DNA from 2 places in the Streptosporangium sp. NPDC006007 genome. Region 2 is predicted to be linked to the other one. Evidence: riboswitches for the same ligand, from Rfam matches in the RefSeq annotation. Region 2 holds a riboswitch; the other holds the start of a gene.
What was found. A riboswitch is a leader RNA that binds a small molecule or an ion and turns the genes downstream of it on or off. The one in region 2 is predicted to bind cyclic di-AMP.
Positions count from the first base shown of each region.

Region 1: linked by a shared signal. The riboswitch ahead of ABZ194_RS08715 (NlpC/P60 family protein) and the one ahead of ABZ194_RS22180 (hypothetical protein) in region 2 are both predicted to bind cyclic di-AMP.

Region 1 covers NZ_JBEXUG010000007.1:208,157-211,832, forward strand. Annotated here, with positions in the region: gene ABZ194_RS08710 (amino-acid N-acetyltransferase) at 195-710, opposite strand; cyclic di-AMP (ydaO/yuaA leader) riboswitch at 1,184-1,334, shown strand; gene ABZ194_RS08715 (NlpC/P60 family protein) at 1,349-2,389, shown strand; gene ABZ194_RS08720 (LuxR C-terminal-related transcriptional regulator) at 2,639-2,839, opposite strand; gene lysX (bifunctional lysylphosphatidylglycerol synthetase/lysine--tRNA ligase LysX) at 3,621-3,676, opposite strand, start outside.
Region 2 covers NZ_JBEXUG010000031.1:19,046-22,721, reverse strand. Annotated here, with positions in the region: gene ABZ194_RS22185 (DinB family protein) at 1-362, opposite strand, end outside; gene ABZ194_RS22180 (hypothetical protein) at 456-1,427, opposite strand; cyclic di-AMP (ydaO/yuaA leader) riboswitch at 1,430-1,565, opposite strand; gene galT (galactose-1-phosphate uridylyltransferase) at 1,637-2,716, opposite strand; gene ABZ194_RS22170 (DeoR/GlpR family DNA-binding transcription regulator) at 2,713-3,513, opposite strand; gene ABZ194_RS22165 (metal-dependent phosphohydrolase) at 3,597-3,676, opposite strand, start outside.

The sequences.
Region 1 (3,676 bases), on a different contig from region 2:
GTGTCCGTATTGCGGATGCCCCGACGGTGAGCGGTCGGGATCATCCTGCGGATACGGTGGCTGTCCGGTGCTCACCGCGTCACCTCACTTCGACTGCGCATGTGGCACATGGCCGACTCACATGCTTCTGGAGCACAAGGTATCGAGATAGGTATCAACAGTCACCTTTTGCATCAGCCAATACCCGAGGAAAGCTAGCCGGTCCGTGGTGTCAGGTACAGCAGCATTCGGGTGTTGCCCAGGGTATTGGGCTTGACGTGCTCCAACTCAAGGAACTCGGCGACCCCCTCGTCATAGGAGGCGAGAAGTTCGGCGTAGACCTCCGGCGAGATGGGGGTGCCCTGGATCTCCTGAAATCCGTGCCGGGCGAAGAAATCAACCTCGAAGGTGAGACAGAAGACCCGGCGCAGGCCCAGCTCGCCGGCGGCGCGGACGAGCTCGGAGACGATCCGGTGGCCGACGCCCAGGCCCCGGCAGCCGGGATCGACGGCGACCGTGCGGATCTCGGCGAGGTCCTCCCACAGGACGTGGAGCGCCCCGCAACCCACCACGACCCCGTCCCTGTCGGCCACCCAGAACTCCTGGACGTCCTCGTACAGGGTGACCGTGGCCTTCTCCAGCAGGCGAGGACCGGCCCCGGCGTAGGTGTCGACAAGCCGCCGGATGCCGCGCACGTCCGGGGTGCGGGCACGCCGGACCGTGATCGCGATGGCGTCCGCCCCGGCCTCCCGCCGGCTCGGCGACCCCCGATCCGCGTCCACTCCCCCGTCCACGGCCCCCGCCCGTCGTCCCGCGTCTCCGGTGTGGCGTACGGCCCGCGTCGGGGACCGCTCCGCAACCTGCTCCATGACCGATCAGCGTACGTCCTCGTCACCACCTATTTACGGCTCAGCCTTAACCCCTGTCCAGGAGCCGTTGGATGGCGCACCGTAGCCCGCTTACCACGGTGAGCCGAGATCTCCGCCGACGGACCGAATCCCCCCGTCTCACAGGCACGGACCTGCGAAGACCCCTGTCACCTCCGCCAGAAGGGACGCGGGGCCGACGTGGCACGCACATCGATCATGCAATGATGTGACCCGACCGTGACATTTCAGTTGTGAAAGCTCTACCAACTTTGCAGTTCTGGTTGAGCATGAACCTCCAATTGCACTAATGTCCGTCCTCGATGTCAGCAACGTAAAGAGCTGACCCGCCGAATCCCCCGACTGGGGAACCGGGGACCCACCCTCCCGACGTCCCCCGGGGTGAATCCGAGGTGCCACCGGCATCCGGTAGGGCTGCCTCCGGCCCGAACCCGTCAGCTAACCCGGTAGGCGGCCAAGAGAGGAGCCTGTTGGTGAAGCGCATGCGCGACCGTGGGGCACGACGTGCGGGCAGGCACGCCCGCGGCCGAGAACAGGCGGCGCGCGGACTGTCGTTCCGGTTCGCGGTCATCGGGACGGCGTTCGCCTCCCTCACCCTCGGCACCCCTCTCGTGGCGGCCACCGCCGACCCGCAGCCCAGCCTCCGCCAGCTCGCCAAGCAGGCCGAGAAGCTGCACACCGAGATCGAGACGCTCACCGAGCAGTACAACGGCGAGCGGGTCAAGCTCAAGCAGGCCCAGCGCGCCGCCGAGAGCGCCGAGAAGACCCTCGCCGTCAGCGAGTCGGAGCTGGAGTCGCGGCGTACCAAGGCCACCCTGCTCGCGCAGAGCAGCTACATGGCGGGGGGGCTGGGCCCGGGGCTCACCTTCAGCCAGTCCTCCGACCCCGACGCCTTCCTCGACCAGGCCACCACGAACTACGCGCTCCAGCAGCAGCAGAGCGAGGAGGTCGCCCAGGTCGGCCGGGCGATCAAGGCCGCGGAGAGCGCGCAGGTGAGCGCCAAGGCCCGGACCAGCGAGGTCAAGGACCTGCTCAACCAGATCGGCGACAGGCGCACCACGATCGAGCGCCTGGTCGCCAAGGTCGAGAGCAGCCTGTTCCGGCAGGTGCGGTCCCGGGCGAGCAGCACCCGGGGCAACCGGGTGAAGATCGACGTGCCGATCGCGGGCGACGGCAAGGCCGCCGAGGCCGCCCGGTGGGCCCTCACCCAGCAGCTCAAGCCGTATGTGTGGGGCGCCGAGGGACCGAACTCCTTCGACTGCTCGGGCCTGGTGATGTGGGCCTACCAGAAGGTCGGCATCAGCCTGCCGCACTACACGGGCAACCAGTGGACGGCGGGCACCCACGTCTCCAGGGACGACCTGCGCCCCGGGGACCTGGTCTTCTTCTACAGCGACCTGCACCACGTGGGGATCTACATCGGCGCGGGCCTGATGGTCCACGCCCCCCAGACCGGTGACGTCATCCACATCGCGACGATCGACAACCGCCCCTTCGCAGGTGGTGTGCGTATCGCGGACTGAGCGCGAACCCGGCGCGGACCACGGCGCGGACCGGGCGCGAACACCCCGCCGCGGACCGGGCGCGAACCCGGCGTGGACCGGCCGCGAACACCCGGACGCGGGTCGGGTGCGGGACCGGTCGCGCGCCGAGCGCGGGCTGAGAACCACCCTGGGGCGGGCTGAGAGAGCCCCTGGGGCGACCGCGGGGACAAAACGGGGCATGGTGTAGGGGTGTCGCCTCCAAGGCCGGAGCGGGCCGGGAGGCGGGGTTCAGATCAGTCGCCGGCGGGCGGCCCAGGCCACGGCCTCGATCGCCGTGGCCACCCCGATGCGGTCGCAGATCCCGCGGAGCCTGCGCCGGACCGTCCGGCCGCTGATGTCGAGTCGGCGCCCCACCCGGTCCACGGTGACGCCCTTGGCGAGCTCTGCCAGCAGCACGAGATCCTCGTCGCTCAGACCGATCTCACCCATGCCCAGAAGACCGTCGCCGCGGCGGGAGTCCACCTCTGGATATGCCATCTGGAGTCGCTCCCCCCGCGCTGGAACTCAGGCGTGAGTCGTCTGGAATCAATGCCGCCCGTCAGGAACGGTAAACGGCTTGTTCAAAGGTCGTCAAGTTCCACTCTTCATAGAGGTAGTACGCGCTGTTGACATAGCGTGTGCTACGTGAAGTACTCATGATATGTCGGCGCCTTTACGGTTAAGTCATGGCCGCGCCAAGGCCGGCTCCCCCGGGCGCCCCGCCGTCCCCTGACAGACGGAGTCTTCGCAGAACAAGGTTTCGCCAGGGCCCCCCGCGGCGGGACCGCCTCCACCGGCGGTCACACGGCCACCGCCCTCCTCTCACATTCCACCAGAAAGAACGACCTCACCTGGCGCACCCTCTCACAGAGGCCTGACCCACCCCCTTGACAGATCCGGGGGAATCGGCTCGCAATGAGAGAGAAGTGAGTCGATTTTTACGGCATCCGGCACATATCTGGCGAAACTAGCCAATCAGTACAAGACGGGAACACCAGCGAAATGGCGTTTCCATGCCATACGCCGCCTCGACTGGAATTATCCGACCCTCTGACCGGCCGCCGACGCCCCTCCGCGCAATCGCCGTCCACCGACGGGCGGCACGGCCGCCGCTCACCGGCGACCTCCGTACCGAGGGGAAGGGCGTATCTGAAAACGGACAGCCGAAAGCAGGGCCCGCGGGGGCATGTCCGAAAACACACCCCCGCGGGCCGACACGTCCTTGGGCCGCTCAGCCCGCGGGCTTGACCAACGGGAACAGGATGGTCTCGCGGATGTTCTTGCCGG
Region 2 (3,676 bases):
GGCAGCTCCGCGTAGAGCCCGCGGACGCCGTCGATCTCGGCGTGCCAGCGGGCGATGGCCTCCTCGGCGGAGCAGGAGCCCAGCAGGTCGAAGTCCCCATCGCGATCCTGCTCGGTGCAGTAGATCGACGGCCTGTCCTCGCCGCCGAGGATGTTGTGGAACCAGTGCTGTTCCACCTCGGTCATGTGACGGACCAGGCCCAGCAGGGAGAGTGTGGACGGCGCGCAGGGGCGGAGGGCGAGCTGCCGCTCCGACAGCCCGGCGCACTTGACGGCCAGGGTCTCCCGGTGGAAGTCCAGCCAGGAGCGCAGCATGCCGACCTCGTCGGCGACATAGGGAGGAGCAACGCGATTGTCGGTCATGATCCCCCATCCTTCCCGCGCGCACGGCCACTGTCACACCCTTTTTCTCGATCCACACCCCCCGGAAACGCTCCCGGTCCGGGCTCCACGGCGCTAGTACATCGAGATGTGGGGGTGGTCGTAGTGGTTGGCGGTGACCCCGCCCCGGTTGGACATGGCGCGCCAGCCGGAGCCCATGTTGATGCGCTGGCGCCAGATCACGTACTTGACGCCGAGCCGATCCTTGTTCTTGACCGCCCAGGCGGAGATCTCGTCGCCGAGCCTGGTGTTCTCCGCCGAGGGCATCGAGCCGCCGGTGCTCATCATGAAGTCGCAGGCGCGGCCCAGGGGGTGCTCGCCGTTGCCGCCGGTGCGGTAGCAGCCGACCTCGTGGGGGAGTTTGAAGCGTTCTTTGATGGCTTCGAGCATGATCCGGGTGCGGTCGGTGATGTTGTCGCCGCCGGTGGGGAGCTGGGGGACCCAGCTGCCGTCGGCGCGGCGGCCGGAACCCATCGGGACGAGCTGGTCGAGTTTCCGCTCGATGTCACGGATCACCCTCTCGGCGCCCTGGCGCTCGGTCTCCACGACCTTGGCCTCCACGCCGATCTGCTCGGTGAGCCGGGCCGCCTTCTCGGCGGCCTGTTTCTTGAGGTCCCGGCTCTGGGCGAAGTCCCGCAGGTAGGCGCTCCGCTGGGCGATGAGCTGTTCCATGACGACGGCGCCCTCCATGTCGGGGGCGAACAGCAGGGCGGGCAGGTCGGCGGCGCTGCTCTGATAGCGGAGCTGGGCGATGGAGTCGACCTGTTCGCTCGCCTTGGCGTAGGTCTCCTCGGCCTTGCGCAGATCGATCTGGGCGGACTCCTCGGCCAGCCGGGCCTTTCGCAGAGACTCCCGTTTGGCCGCGTAGGACTCGATGAGCTTGTCGACCTTCTTGTTCAGCCGGGCGAGTTCGGCGCGGAGCTCGGGTTCGGCAGGCTTGGGGGCGGCGCTGCCCGCGGACGCGCTGCCCAGGGTGAACGCGATGGCCGAGAGCACGGAGGCGGTCAGGGCCGCATGACGACGGGACGTGGGGGGCGAGGCCGCCACGGTTCTCCTCTCCTCACGCCTACCGGGTTAGCTGACGGGTTCGGGCTGGAGGAAGCCCTTCCACCGAAGTGGTTCACCCCAAAACGCGTGGGTCCCCGGCTCCCGGGCGAGGCGCCCCGGATTAGGCATATCGGATGTTATGTCCGATGTGTGAGGATAGTAGTGGTAAACAGATGGTCATGCGACCCCAAACCGAGACCAATCAGTGATCATTCCGTGACGGTGGATCGGAGGAGTAGCGCCGCCTCCTCGGGTAGGACGTCGTTCACGAAAGCCCCCATGGCCGACTCCGAACCCGCGAGATACTTCAGCTTGTTCGGTGCCCGGCGGATGCTGAACAGCTCCAGGTGCGCGTAGGACAGCTCCCGGCCGACGTTCACCGGTGCCTGGTGCCAGGCCGCGACGTACGGCATGGGCATGCCGAAGAGCCCGTCCAGCCGGCGCAGCACCTCTGTGTAGAGCGGCCCGAACGCCGAGCGCTCGGCCTCGTTGAGCCCGCCCAGGTCGGGAACCCGGCGATGCGGGTAGAGGTGGACCTCCACGGGCCACCGGGCCGCGGCCGGTACGAAGGCCGTCCAGTGTTCGTTCGCGGCGACCACCCGGACCTCGGCCTCCCGCTCGGCGGCCAGCACGTCGGCGAAGAGGTTGCCGCCGGTCCGCTCCCGGTGACGCTCGGCCGCGCCCAGGGAGAGCCTGGTGCGCGGGGTCACATAGGGGTAGGCGTAGATCTGGCCGTGCGGGTGGGCCAGGGTGATGCCGATCTCGGCCCCCCGGTTCTCGAAGCAGAACACCTGCTCCACGCCCGGAATCGCGGACAGCTCGGCGGTGCGGTCGATCCACGCCTCCATCACCAGGTCGATCCGGCCGGGGGAGAGCCGGGAGAAGGAGGAGTCGTGGTCGGAGGTGAAGCAGACCACCTCGCACCGGCCGATCCCCGGCCGGGCCTCGCTCATGCCGCCGATGTCCCGGTGCGGGCCCGGCTGCGCGGAGAAGGATGGGAAGCGGTTTTCGAAGACCACCACGTCGTAGGAGGCCGAGGGGATCTCCGTGGGGTGACCGGGGGTGGACGGGCAGAGCGGGCACTCGCTCGCCGGCGGGAGGAAGGTGCGCCCCTGGCGGTGCCCGGCCACCGCCACCCACTCCTCGGTGAGCGGGTCGTAGCGCAGTTCGGAGGCGGCGGGCCGGGGCGGCAGGTCTCGCCGGTCGATCGCGCTCCGATCGGCGTCGTCGTGCCGGTCGAAGTAGACGAGCTCGCGGCCGTCGGCCAGATGGGTGATCGTGCGCTTCATCGGCTCAGGGCCTCGCTTTCCTGTCGGGGTTCGGCTATGACCAGCTCGCCCACCCGCGCGGTGAGCTCCTCACGGGCCTCGTCCGCCAGGCCCGAGTCGGTGATCACGAGGTGGGCCTGGGCCAGCTCGGCGATCGTGCTGATCCCGACCGTGTCCCACTTGGTGTGATCGGCGGGCACCACCAGGCGGTGTGCGGAGGCGACCAGTTCCCGGTTGGTCTCCGCCTCAAGCAGGTTCGGGGTGGTGAACCCGGCGCGTGCGCTCATCCCGTGCACGCCGAGGAACAGGGTGTCCACGTGGAGTCCGCGGACGGCCGCCACGGCGACCGGCCCGACCAGCGCGTCGGAGGGGGTGCGGACGCCGCCGGTCAGCACGACGGTGCGGTCGGCGCGGGGAGAGCGGTGGAAGACGTCGGAGATCCGGATCGAGTTGGTGATCACGGTCAGCTCCGGCACGTCCACCAGGAAGTGGGCGAGTGTCCAGGTCGTGGTCCCGGCGGAGAGCGCGATGGCGGTGCCGGGCCGGACGAGCTCGGCCGCCTGCCGGGCGATCGCCTCCTTCTCCGGCTGCTGGCGCACCGACTTGGCGGCGAACCCGGGCTCCTCGGTCGAGCCCGGCCCGGCGTTGGTGGCCCCGCCGTGAACCTTCTCCACCAGTCCGCGCCCGGCCAGCACCTCAAGATCCCTGCGGATCGTCATGTCGGACACGCCGAGCTCGCGGACGAGGTCGGCGACCCTGACGCCGCCCCTGCTGCGCACCCGCTCCAGAATCGCCTGCTGCCGCTGCTGGGCAAGCATTGATCCACCCCTTAATCAAACATATTCCCCCAAATTACCACAGTAGGTCCAGGGGTGCCTGTTGAATCCTGGTGATTAGCCGGTTACAGCAGGGTGAGTTCGACCTGGATGTTCGCCCTCGCCGACGCCTCCACATCGGTGATGTGGAAGATCGCCGGAAGGT